One region of the Planococcus sp. BI3 genome, then DNA from elsewhere that is predicted to be linked to it. Evidence: riboswitches for the same ligand, from Rfam matches in the RefSeq annotation. Region 1 holds a riboswitch; the other holds the start of a gene.

The links. A riboswitch is a leader RNA that binds a small molecule or an ion and turns the genes downstream of it on or off. The one in region 1 is predicted to bind preQ1.
Region 2: another riboswitch for preQ1. It lies ahead of queF (preQ(1) synthase); the one in region 1 lies ahead of queC (7-cyano-7-deazaguanine synthase QueC).

Annotation. Positions count from the first base shown of each region.
Region 1 covers NZ_CM155266.1:1,197,650-1,204,204, reverse strand. The annotation lists gene nhaC (Na+/H+ antiporter NhaC) at 1-849, shown strand, start outside; gene AC1MEO_RS06075 (universal stress protein) at 1,355-1,774, shown strand; gene AC1MEO_RS06070 (zinc ribbon domain-containing protein YjdM) at 1,872-2,213, shown strand; gene queE (7-carboxy-7-deazaguanine synthase QueE) at 2,330-3,037, opposite strand; gene queD (6-carboxytetrahydropterin synthase QueD) at 3,034-3,459, opposite strand; gene queC (7-cyano-7-deazaguanine synthase QueC) at 3,456-4,121, opposite strand; PreQ1 riboswitch class I at 4,128-4,171, opposite strand; gene AC1MEO_RS06050 (DUF4362 domain-containing protein) at 4,313-4,720, shown strand; gene AC1MEO_RS06045 (NADP-dependent oxidoreductase) at 4,812-5,753, shown strand; gene AC1MEO_RS06040 (universal stress protein) at 5,962-6,468, opposite strand.
Region 2 covers NZ_CM155266.1:2,413,574-2,420,128, reverse strand. The annotation lists gene AC1MEO_RS12100 (ABC transporter ATP-binding protein) at 1-1,209, shown strand, start outside; gene AC1MEO_RS12095 (MerR family transcriptional regulator) at 1,272-2,033, shown strand; gene AC1MEO_RS12090 (endonuclease/exonuclease/phosphatase family protein) at 2,703-3,542, shown strand; gene AC1MEO_RS12085 (queuosine precursor transporter) at 3,587-4,240, opposite strand; gene queF (preQ(1) synthase) at 4,253-4,747, opposite strand; PreQ1 riboswitch class I at 4,846-4,893, opposite strand; gene AC1MEO_RS12075 (cation diffusion facilitator family transporter) at 4,999-5,907, shown strand; gene AC1MEO_RS12070 (phosphotransferase family protein) at 6,060-6,555, shown strand, end outside.

The DNA of each region.
Region 1 (6,555 bases):
TCGACCATTGTCGGTGTGGACTTGTTTGAGCATATCCGCAATATGGGGTGGACGACCATCCCTGCTTTTGTCATCACGTTGATTTTATTCGCCTTATTGTCTCCAGAAGCAGCTGGCGCCAGCATCCAGGACGTAACGAGCTTTAAAGAAGGGCTATTGGGCACGGGCATGATCCACTGGTATACGATTGTGCCGCTGGCTGTCCTGATCCTTCTGACGCTTATGAAAATACCGGCCTTGATGACGCTGGCCTTGAGTTCGCTGTCGGCTGTCCTTATTTCTTTTTTGCATCAGAGTTCTACAGCTTCAGAAATTTTTACAGTTCTGTTCAGTGGCTACGTCTCGACGACGGAAATCGTAGAAATTGACTCCTTGCTGTCTCGCGGCGGCATGGAAAGCATGATGTTCACCGTCGCATTGGTGCTGCTGGCGCTCAGCATGGGGGGGCTGCTGTTTACGCTTGGCATCGTCCAATGCCTTCTGGCAAAAGTGGAGAGCCTTTTGAAAAAGGTTTCATCTGTCATTGCGGCTTCTGCATTAACGGCAATCGGCATCAACATCCTGATCGGCGAGCAATACCTGTCAATCCTGTTGACAGGTCAGGCGTTTAAAGAACCTTACGATAAAGTCGGGCTCGCTGGCAAAAACCTCAGCCGGGTGATGGAAGACGCAGGCACCGTGGTCAACCCGCTCGTTCCCTGGAGTGTTTGCGGAATTTTCATCACGGGAGTCATCGGCGTCTCGACGCTCGACTACCTGCCATTCGCATTCTTTTGCCTGTTGTCGCCATTACTGACCGTGTTGTTTGGATTCACCGGCAAAACCTTGACTTATAAGCAAGAAAAATAAAACACTGAAATAGAAACAGGTGACGTTCCAAGTCGCCTGTTTCTATTTATATAAGTTGAACTAAAAGAGTAACATTTATAGGCCAATTCGGCGGCTACGGAAGAGAAGAGAGCGATGCTCCTCGGCAAGCTTTGTCGCAAAGGTGAACCAAATTCTTCTGGTACACCTTGGTACCCACGATAAGCTGAGAAGAATACTCACACCTTAGTGCCCCATCTCCTCCTAAGCCACACCGGCGTTGGAGAACTCTCAGAGATATGGAGCAAAACAGCGAAGACTCCTGCGGCTTAGCGATTCGACCGATACACCGCAGGGAGCGCAGCGGACGAGGAGGATTGGGCGGGAGCCCGCTGGAAAGCAGAGCTGTTTTGCGGAGTATCGGCTAATATAAAATATTAGTTCAACTTATATAGATAGAGGGGATTTTGAAGCTGAGTCGAATAGTAACATAAGAGGGTAGATTTTCCGCCATGCTGCGGAAAAAATAGTTAAAGGAGTGGTTAGTATGTATCGAAATATTTTATTGGCCGTAGATGGTTCAGAGAATTCGATGCGGGCAGGCAAGCAAGCCGCACAACTGGCATCTTTGATAAAAGGGGTGGAAGTGACGGTGGTCTACGTTTCCGACTTCGATGAAGACAGCAATGAACAATTCCATGATGGAGGTTCGATAGAGTTTGAACTGTCGCGAAAGAAAAAAATCCAACCGGTCAGAGAAGCTTTGGACCGTGAAAATATCTATTACAAAACAGAAGTTATGCATGGGCGGCCGGCACCGGTCATCATAGAGCTGGCAAATGACGGAAATTTCGATTTGGTGGTCATTGGCAGCAGGGGGTTGAATCCAATTTCTGAAATGGTCTTGGGGAGCGTCAGCCACAAAGTTGTCAATCACGTCCATTGCCCGGTGCTGGTCGTCAAATAATGCCTGTCGGGCAATGGTCAATTCTGGTATACTGGAAAAAAAGATTGGTCTGACAACTGCTTGCTGAAGCATAGGATCTGCTGGAGGAAAAAACAGAATGGAAACTTTGCCGAATTGCCCTGAATGCAATTCTGAATATACCTATGAAGACGGCAGTATGCTGGTGTGTCCGGAATGTGCTCACGAATGGAGCCTTACTGCTGAAACCGAAAGTGCCGAGGAAGAACAGCTTATCAAAGATGCCAATGGTACACCTTTAAAGGATGGAGACGCCGTCACTATCGTCAAGGACCTGAAAGTCAAAGGCAGTTCTTCGACTTTGAAGATCGGAACTAGAGTCAAAAGCATCCGGCTGGTCGAAGGCGACCACAATATCGATTGTAAGATTGATGGCTTTGGCGCAATGAAGCTGAAGTCTGAATTCGTCAAAAAAGCGTAACATGAAAAGACCCCACCAAAACTTAGTGAAAAGTTTGGATGGGGTCTTTCCGTTTATATTGAGTAGATAAGCTGCACTAAAGAAACTAACTTTTGCACATCGTTTCGGCCATTAGATCAAACGCCGCGTTTATTGCCCCATACCAACGTGTGCAATTGCGGCAGCACTTTAGCATCGTTCATGATCGGTGAACGCACATGGTAATCGATCAATTGCTCATACTGGTGCAGCAAATCGGCAACCAGTTGCGCATCATCAGTTGTGGCTGTGTCGCTATTTCCGGTCTGCAAAAAGAACGGAACAAGAGGATAGCGCTGATGGATTTCTTCTGCATAGGTGAAATCCTCTTGGTCGAAAACGACGACTTTCAGACTGGCATTGGCGTTCTGCAATTTTTCAACAAATAAATCAAGCTTGGCAAAATCCGTCTTCATGTTAGAGCTGGGCGGTTTCGGCGATAAGGTGATGTCATCGATTTCCACCATCCAGTCCTGCCAAATGGAGGCCTGCGTCTCGACAGCGACCTTCCAGCCTTGTTCATGGCAGAGCTCGACCAATCTGCCGATGCCTTTATGGAGAGCGGGGTTACCGCCTGAGATGGTGACGTGTGAAAATGCCGCGCCGCCGATTTGGATCAGTTCTTCAATAATTTCTTCAGGCTGCTTGGAGACGCTGGTTCCGGTCCCGTCCCAGGTGAATTTCGAATCACACCAGGAACAGGAATAGTCGCAGCCCGCAGTCCGGACGAACATGGTTTTTTGGCCCATGACCATGCCTTCTCCTTGAATGGTCGGACCGAAGATTTCCATTACGGGAATCCTCATGACAGGTCCTCCTTGCGCGGACGGAACACGACATAGCTCGTCGGTGTTTCCCGGACGATGACCTGCAGGCAATGCGGGTGGTTGTTCTTTGTTTTCAAAACCTGTTGAATCGACTGCCAAACCTGTTGGGCAAGAAGCTCCGTGGTCGGGAACTTATTGGCGAATTCAGGATGATCATTCAAGACACTGTGGTCGTATTTTTTATGGATTAATCTTTTCAGTAATTTAAAATCAATGAGAAAACCGGTCTCATCGAGCTCGTTGCCCGCAATGGTGACGTTGAGGTGATACGTATGGCCATGCATCATCTGGCATTTTCCTGCTTCTTCACTGGGAATAAAATGTGCTGCAGAAAAATGCAGGTCTTTATTGAGCTCGAATTGAAATTCATGGGCGGTTGTGGGATAGAACTGCTGCATCATTTTGCAGCACCCGCCAATTTTTTCGCCTGGTAGCGTGCAAGCCCTTCATTGCGCAATTTGCAGGCTGGACATTCCCCGCAGCCAGTGCTCTGAATGCCGTTGTAGCAAGTCAATGTTTTTTCCTGGACAAAATCCATGGCGCCAAGCGTATCAGAAAGCTCCCAAACATCAGCTTTATCCAGCCACATTAACGGTGTGTGGATGATGAATTGCTTGTCCATCGCCAAATTCAATGTGACGTTCAATGAGCGGATAAAAGTGTCGCGGCAATCGGGATAACCGCTGAAATCCGTTTGGCTGACGCCGGTGATCAAATACCGTGAACCGATGGCATCTGCATAGACTGCGGCAAAAGATAAAAACAGATGGTTTCTGCCGGGCACAAAAGTGGATGGCAATTCGCCTTCTTCTGCTGTCACTTCAATATCGTCCCGCGTCAAGGCATTGGCGGATAATTGGTTGATTAAGCTCATATCCAAAACTTTGAAGGAAACGCCAAGTTCGTCGGCAATTTTCCGGGCACATTCAATTTCAGCGGAATGGCGCTGGCCGTAATCGAAAGTCACCGTTGCAACTTCCTTAAAATTCTTGATTGCCCAAAACAGGCAAGTGGTGCTGTCCTGGCCGCCGCTGAAAACGACGACTGCTTTTTCATTCTTCATCTGTAACACTCCTTAGTTTTTTAGAGAGGGAGTTTGCGAACCTCTTTTAGCGAACAGTTCTAATGATAACATAGTGGGCAACAATGGGGTCACTCGGCTATGGGGAAACTGCTGGACTGGACCAGATGATGGGTGGCTGGACCTGTAATTTTTTGTAGCCAGGAGCGTCTAATCCACAAGGGGGTGTGAAGATGAAAAGGATTGTTTTATTGCTGGCATCGGCACTGATGTTGATGGGGACTGCCTGCAACCGGGCGTCCTTTGATGAAGAAGATATTATTGAAAGTACGCACGGAGAAGTTGCAAACGGGGAACGTCTATATGAGTTTTATGAAAATACGGTTGATGGAGAAGAGGATGCGGTGAGAGTGATCACCTATACAACAGAAGGCGATCCCATTTACCAGGATCTTTTTTATAGCAGCAGTGGAATTGAATCGGTGGAGGATTCTTCGGAAGACCAATATGGTTCCGGAGAAGTTGTGACCAGACAATGCAATTCAATAGTCATTCTGTCTTCTGAAACGGAACAGGTGTATGTGCTGGAAGGCTGTGATCCTGAATCAGGTATGGATACTATCCTTCGCGAAGGGGAATAAGGTGTTTTTTTATCTAAAAATTTCCAAATTTTCGATGAGTATTATTTCTGCAAAAGGGTATATTTGATAATAACGGAAGGGGAGATGTGAGATGAAAGCGATAGTCATTGACAGCTATGGTGGCAAAGAACAATTGAAAGAGCGGGAAGTGGAAAAGCCGACCATCAATGAAAACCAGGCACTGGTTGAAATCCATGCCACTTCAATCAATCCGATTGACTGGAAATTGCGTGAAGGATATCTGAAAGATATGCTGCCATGGGAATTCCCGATTATTTTAGGTTGGGATGCAGCCGGCGTCATAGCCGAGGTAGGCGCAAACATCAAAAATTTCAAAGTAGGCGACCGGGTATTCACAAGACCTGCCACAACGCGACAAGGGACGTATGCAGAGTTTGTGCCTGTGGACCAACAACTTCTTGCACATATGCCCGAGAGCATGACGTTTGAAGAAGGAGCGGCGATTCCTTTGACTGGCTTGACTGCCTACCAATGCCTTGTCGACTTTGCGGAAGTGAAAAAAGGGGATAAGGTGCTGATCCACGCTGGAGCGGGTGGAGTCGGCAGCATGGCAATTCAAATCGCCAACAGCATCGGCGCATATGTTGCGACCACGGCAAGCGATAAAAATGATGAATTGGTTAAATCCCTGGGAGCCAACCGGGTCATCAATTACCAGGAAGAGGATTTCAGCGAATTGCTGGAGGATTTTGATGCAGTATTGGATACCCTGGGCGGTGATGTTCTGGACAAGAGTTTCAAAGTACTGAAAAAAGGCGGGAAACTGATTTCCATCGCCGGCCAGCCTTCTTCTGAGTTGGCCGAGGTGCATGAAGTGAAGGTCAGTGATTTCTGGTTGGAGCCGAGTGGTGAACAATTGCAGTTGCTGGCCAACTTATACGTGACCGGTGAATTCAAGCCGGCAATCGGCCATGTTTTTGAATTTACCGAACAGGGATTGAGGGATGCCCACGAATTAAGTGAATCCCATCATGCCCGTGGGAAAATCATCATTAAAGTAAAGCCTTCCTAAATGAAAAAAAGCCTTTCACAAATGTGAAGGGCTTTTTCTTATTGCTTAAGAAAGTATAATTTTTTTGTTCTACAGTTATTGTCCAGACTCCAGCCCCCAGATTCTAGGGTCATAAGTCACTCTGGCTGTGTGGCTGAAAAAACGCCACTTCGCCAAAGCGTCTTATGCCCGTCAAATCTACAGGGCGCTTGCACTTTTCTTATTGGGTTTAGATATTTTCAGGTTTGCCTGATTTATCTTCTGAATAATATTCTGTTGGGGCATCGCTCTGTGCATCTTCTGTACGTACGACCAATACATCACATTTTGCAGAACGAACAATATGTTCAGAAACACTGCCGATTAAGAAACGTTCAACAGCATTCAATCCGGTAGCTCCACAAATAATAAGGTCAGCTTCCACTTTTTGGGCTAAATCTCTTGAAATCATTGTTTTTGGAGAACCATAATCGACGATAATGTTCACTTTTTCAACACCGCCGGCTAAAGCTTCTTTTTTGTATTCTTCCAATAAATCTTCAGCGAATTTCTGCGCGCGATCAGCGATTGAGCGATCATAAGCTTCGATTGCTGCAAATGAGCGGGTATCGATTACATTCACCAAATTTAATGTAGCGTTGTTTCGTTTAGTAATGCCAACTGACTTTTTAAATGCCCATTCTGCTTCTTTGGAACCGTCTACTGCAACAAGAATTTGATTATACTTTAATGTCATCCTAAATTCCTCCTTTTGTCTCTCACTAGTACCATTCGCTATAAGTTTCAGAGTTCCTGCTGAATTGAAGGTAATTTCGAGAATTTT
Region 2 (6,555 bases), 1.2 Mb from region 1:
GTGATGATCCCGTTAGGCCGCCAGATGGCCAAAATTTCCCGCAACCTTCAGGACGAGACTGCGCATTTTACGGGCCATGTCCAGCAGACCTTAGGTGAAATCCGTTTGATGAAATCTTCGACAGCTGAAGATGTTGAAGAAGAACGTGGGAAACAGGGCATCCAGAAATTATTTTCCCTGGGCATGAAAGAAGCAAAAATTTATGCCTTGATTGCTCCGCTGATGTACCTGGTCGTTATGGTGGTTATCGTATCAATTATCGGCTATGGCGGAATCCGTGTAGCGAACGGGGAAATGTCTACAGGATCACTGGTCGCTTTTCTCCTGTATTTATTCCAAATCATTGTTCCGATGGCGACCTTTGCCCGGTTTTTCACAGAACTTCAAAAAGCCAAAGGCGCTACAGAACGCATCATTGGCATTTTGGAACTGCCTTTGGAAGAACAGCAGCCGAAGCCGGATATGGAGATTTCGGGTAAAGTGCTGCAGATCAATGGACTGAGCTTCGCCTATGAAAAAGGGGAGAAGGTGCTTGAAGAGGTCTCCTTTGTCGCACAGCCAGGAGAAATGATTGCATTTGCGGGGCCGAGCGGCGGCGGAAAAACAACTGTTTTCGGCTTGATTGAGCGATTTTATGAGCCGTCATCAGGTGAAATCTCAATTGGAAATATCCCAATCAATGAAATTTCAATCGCTTCCTGGCGTGATCAGATCGGCTATGTGTCACAGGACAGCGCCATGATGGGCGGCACTATCCGTGAAAATCTGACTTACGGTCTGCCGGATTCGGGAACGATTACAACTGACGAGCTTTGGCGTGTGGCGCGAATGGCTTATGCGGAGGAATTTATCCGTGGATTTGCCGATGGATTGGATACGGAAGTCGGAGAGCGCGGCGTCAAATTATCGGGGGGCCAGCGCCAGCGGATCGCTATTGCCAGAGCTTTTCTGCGCGATCCAAAAATCCTGATGATGGACGAAGCGACTGCCAGCCTGGACAGCCAATCAGAAGGCATTGTTCAGCAGGCGTTAAGCCGCTTGATGGAAGGGCGGACCACTTTGGTGATCGCCCATCGATTGTCGACGATTGTGGATGCGGACAAAATCGTCTTTATTGAAAAAGGGTGTGTCACTGGGATCGGCACGCACCGGGAACTGACAGTTTCCCACTCTCTTTACCGCGAATTTGCTGAACAGCAATTAACGTGACCAGACCGCTTGACCTTGACGCAACGTCAAGGTATATGGTGGAGGTATCAGGAGGTGGAGATATGGAATATACCGTTCAAAAACTGGGGAACTTGGCTGGCATCAGTACAAGGACCCTGCGCTATTACGATGAAATCGGGCTCTTGAAGCCGGCAAGAAAGAGTTCTTCGGGGTATCGGATCTACGGCCAGCAGGAAGTGGACAAGCTGCAGCAAATCCTCTTCTATCGCGAACTTGGCCTGGATTTGGAACAAATAAAAAACATCGTCAACGATCCCGGTTTCAACGGTTCCCAGGCTTTAGAAGAGCATCGGGAAAAACTTCTCGCCAAACGGCTGCTATTGGACCTCTTGATAAGCAATGTGGAAAAAACCATTTCTGCAAAAGAAGGGGAGAGCATCATGGCTGATAAAGAGAAATTCCAGGGCTTCAAGCAAAAACTGGTGGATGACAACGAATGGCAGCACGGAGATGAAATACGCGGCAAATACGGCGACGAGTTGGTGGATCAATCCAACGCCAAAATGCTGAACATGAGCGAAGAGAAATACCAGGAATTTAAACGTTTGGAACAGCAGGTGTTGGACCGTTTGGCAGAGGCCGTCAAAACAGGCGATGCCACTAGCAAAGCGGCGCAGCAAACGGCTGATCTGCATCGCCAGTGGCTGGGCTTTACCTGGCCGACTTACAGCAAGGACGCGCATATGGGGCTTGCGGAGATGTATGTGGCCGACGAGCGGTTTAGTGCATATTATGACAAAGTAGAGCTGGGAGCTGCACAATTCCTGCGGGACGCGATTGAGGTTTATACAGCACAGGACTAATTTTAAATGCGGACAACTCGAAAACGGGTTGTCCGCATTTTTATGCCTGGATTTATTGTGGGTGAAGAAGGTGACGGCTTTAGATTTCAATGAACGTGCATAAATTTTTTTGAACGTGCATAAAATTTCTTAAGCGTGCATAAGTTCTGCTGAACGTGCGTAAACCCAAATAAGCGTGCGTAAACTTTCCGGAACGTGCATAAAGCTTAAATCAGCCACAGAAATAGACTGTTATTTGAATCAAGATGAACTTGTTGCGGCAAGAAGTCTCGTTTTTAGCTTAGGCATTTTCACTTTTCGCGTTGTCCAGTTCCATCGGCCAACTCCTCGGGATGTAAGCCACTCTGGCTATGCGGCTGAAAACATGCCGCTTCGCCAGAGCGTCTTACCCCTTTCGGAGCTGAACGGCCGCCTCCACTTTTCGTGTTGTCCAGTGGCAAGTGCCTAGCTCTTCGGGTCATAAGCCAACCCGACTGCGTGGCAAAGAACGCCACTCTGCCGGTCTGTCTTATGCCTGTCAGAGCTGAACAGGCACTTTCACTTTTCGTGTTTACAAATCTTTAACAATTGTTTACGCCCTTGATATAGCAAATTTCTATCAACTTGGTATACTGAAACCAATTAAAGCAGCTGCCAACGATTCGTTTTAATCGAAAAGGAGAGGTTTGCATGTACGGGAAGAACAAGAAGGCGCCGATTGTAAAAGTCATGTCGTTTAATATTGCTCATGGTTTAGGGATGGATGGAATAGTTGATTTGGAGAAGACGGCTGAAGTCATTGAGGATTCCTGTGCTTCCATCATCGCTCTGCAAGAGGTCGATCGCTATTTTTCGGATCGTAGTTCGTTTGTTGACCAAGTAGAGTGGCTGAGTGAAAGACTTGGCATGTACGCTGCTTATGGAGCCAATATGAATTTTGCGCCTGAAGATTCGGAACGGCCGAATCGCCAATATGGCAATATGATTTTAAGCAAGTACCCGATCAAGTATGTAGAAAATCATTTATTGACACAGGTTTATTGCCCTTTCGGCAATAACGAACAGCGTGGCATCTTGGAAGCGGTCATTGAAGTGGATGGCAGTTATTTGAGCGTATTCAATACGCATTTGGCGCTGAAGGATAACGAACTCGCCGTCAGCATTGATGAAATCTTAGCCATTGTAGGGAAAAGCCATTTCCCGCGGATCATTGCAGGAGATTTTAATGCCTCTTCCTCAAATGTTCATATGCAAAAGCTGAGCAGACAGTTTAAAGATGCCTTCCTGAAAATGAAGAGAGGGGATGCCTATACTTATCCTGCTCCTTATGTGAACAAAGAAACGGAAGAAGTTTTTTGGCCGGCAACCCGTATCGATTACATCTTTTCTGACAGTGAGGTGGAAGTCGTTCAGACAGCCGTTATTGAGACAGCGGTTTCCGATCATTTGCCGATTGTGGCGGATATGGTACTTGCTGATGTTAAAGTGGGCAGTAAAGAGCGCGTACAGAAAGCACGCGCCAAGGTTTAAGCAATTGCTCTCATAAATTACTGCAACCGTAAAAACCGGAAGCTCTATTGGAGAGCTTCCGGTTTTTGGTGTCCGTAAATCTGTTTGCCTGACTGCAGTTCACGTCTGCATAATTTGACGAGCAAATAAACAAGGGGCGTATCGGCTGCAGCAACCAGCCATTTAAACAGGTATTGTGTGACAATCATTCCGAGCAATGCGCTGGTTGGCATAGTTCCGTAAAAAGCGATGGTGATGAAAATGCTGGTATCCACCAACTGGCTGGTCATTGTCGAAGCATTATTGCGCAGCCAAAGCTTGGATTCGCCATGCCGCTGTTTCAGCTTATGGAAAATGGTGACATCCAGGTTTTGGCTGATGAAATAAGACACAAGGCTTGCCAACGTCACACGGAAGCCAGCGGAAAAAATGGTTTCAAAAGATTGCTGGTCTGCAAAAAATGGAGCAGCCGGCAAATGGATGGCGAAGAAAATGAATGCCAATGCGCAAAGCTGTGTGACAAATCCGGCTGTAACGGTTTGCCGCGCAGCTTCTTTGCCGTATACTTCCGCAATCGTGTCCGTAATCGGGAAGGTGAAGACGTAGACAATGACAGCGGCCGGCAAAACGGCCCATTCACTGATGCTGAACAGTTTGACCGCTAAAATATTCGATAGGATCAACAAACCGACAAATGCGCCGTTCAAGTAGAGTAACATCTGCTCGGCTCCTTAGCGGTTGGTGATCGTTTCCGGATTCATGTCGTGATTCATCATCCGGTACGATGCCATTTCTTCGTATTTTGTTCCTGGTTTGCCGTGGTTGGTATAAGGGTCGATGGACAGGCCGCCGCGCGGTGTGAATTTCCCCCACACTTCGATATAACGCGGATCCATCAACTTGATCAAATCATTCATGATGATGTTGACGACGTCTTCATGAAAGTCTCCATGATTCCGGAAGCTGAACAGATAAAGCTTCAGCGATTTGCTTTCCACCAATTTTTTATCAGGAATAAAGCTCAGGTAAATGGTGGCGAAATCAGGCTGGCCTGTTTGGGGACAAAGTGATGTGAATTCAGGACAATTAAACTTCACAAAGTAATCGCGGCTGTGCAGATTGTCGATCGGCTCCAGAATCTCCGGATCGTATTCAAATTTATACTTGGTGTTTTGATTGCCGAGCAATGATAAATGATCGAGTGTGTCTTCGTTTCTTCCTGCCATGAAAAACGGCCTCCTTTTAGATGGCCGGCTTGGAAGAGGGCTATAAAAAATGGACAAAAGAAAAAGCCGAATCGCATGTGGATTTGGCTGAGTTTCGACAATCCATAGTTTTTTATAGAGGGTGAAATGCTATGAACCTCTCCCGTTGCCGGGTTATTTACTTTTCCTCATCTATCGTATAAGACTTCCTATTCGTTGTCAATCGACCAATTTTGGTAAACTAACAGCAAGAAGATGGAGGCGAGTACGCGATGGGGCACAATCATGACCACAACCATTTTGAAGCCGCAAGAAGCGGCAATAAAAAAGCATTGGTCCTGGCGCTTATTATCACAGCCGGCATTATGGTGCTGGAATTTTTCGGCGGCCTATTCACCAATAGCCTTGCTTTGATTGCGGACAGTGGCCATATGCTATCAGATACCGTTTCACTGGCGCTCAGCCTGTCAGCAATCTGGTTTGGCGGGAAAGCAGCTTCTGCGAATAAAACCTATGGCTATTTCCGCTTTGAAATCATCACCGCCTTTATCAATGGGGCAACCTTATTTGTCATTGCGGGCTTTATTGTCTACGAAGCTATCGAACGTTTTTATGAGCCGCCAGAAGTACAAGGTGGCTGGATGCTGATGATTGCGGCAATCGGCCTTGCAGCTAATGTGTTAAGTGCCTGGGTGCTGAACCGCAACGCAGACGTCCAAGGCAACCTGAATATGAAAAGTGCTTATATGCATGTGATCAGTGATGCACTGGGCTCTGTTGGCGCCATAGTAGCCGGCTTGCTTATTCTTTTGTTTGACTGGACGCTGGCCGATCCCATCATTTCTGTGGTCGTTGCTTTGTTGATTTTGCGGAGTGCCTGGGGAATTCTCCGAACCAGTCTCCATATTTTGATGGAAGGCACGCCTCACGCGATCGATGCACAGGAAGTGAAGGAGCGGCTTCTTAAGATTGACGGGGTAGTGGATGTCCACGATCTCCACGTTTGGACCATCACGTCCGGACTCGATCTGTTTACATGCCATATGGATGTTACAACAAATGCAGACGAGCAACTGGTTCTTCGAAGCGCGCTGAAACTGGTCCATGACCAATGTGGAATCGAACATGCCACAATACAAATTGAAAAACCGGAAACCATGCACCATTCACTGAAAGTATAAATTCGTATGCCTTGGGGATGTCAGAGTTTGTTGGATTTTATAGTAAAGAATCCGTTGTTTTTGCTGGTTGTTTGTCCCTTTACTAAATTATGGAATCCCTATTTTTTCATGGTACACTAAAGCTAAAAGATAGGCAGAAAGGAGTGTCCGGCATGGCAGGCAATAGACGGCATGAATTGCAGATGCAAGCAGTCGAATGGGTAAAAATACAGCTTGGAGAAACGGCAGAAATTACAAGTATCGAGCCGTTGAAAGGCGGAACGTCTTCACTATTATTTGAACTGGCCGTCCAGGAAAATGGCTCTATCCATTATTATGTTCTGCGGCTTTTCCATAAAGAAGACTGGCTGAAAAGGGAGCCGGATCTGGCAAAGCATGAAGCAGCAAGCCTTCAGTTTGCTGAACAAGCAGGGTTTTCCGTCCCCCATTTAATTGCTTATGATGAGACAGGGGAGAACAGTGGGATGCCGGCCGTTTTGATGACTAAAGTGCCGGGTTCTGTCGTGCTTCAGCCAGCCAATGACGAGAAATGGCTGGATAGCTTGGCAGCCGCTTTAGCTAAGCTTCACCGAACGAAGGCAGAAGGCTTTCCTCACGAATACTTTTCTTACAATAATGTGTTCTTACTGGAAAAACCGACGTGGTCCA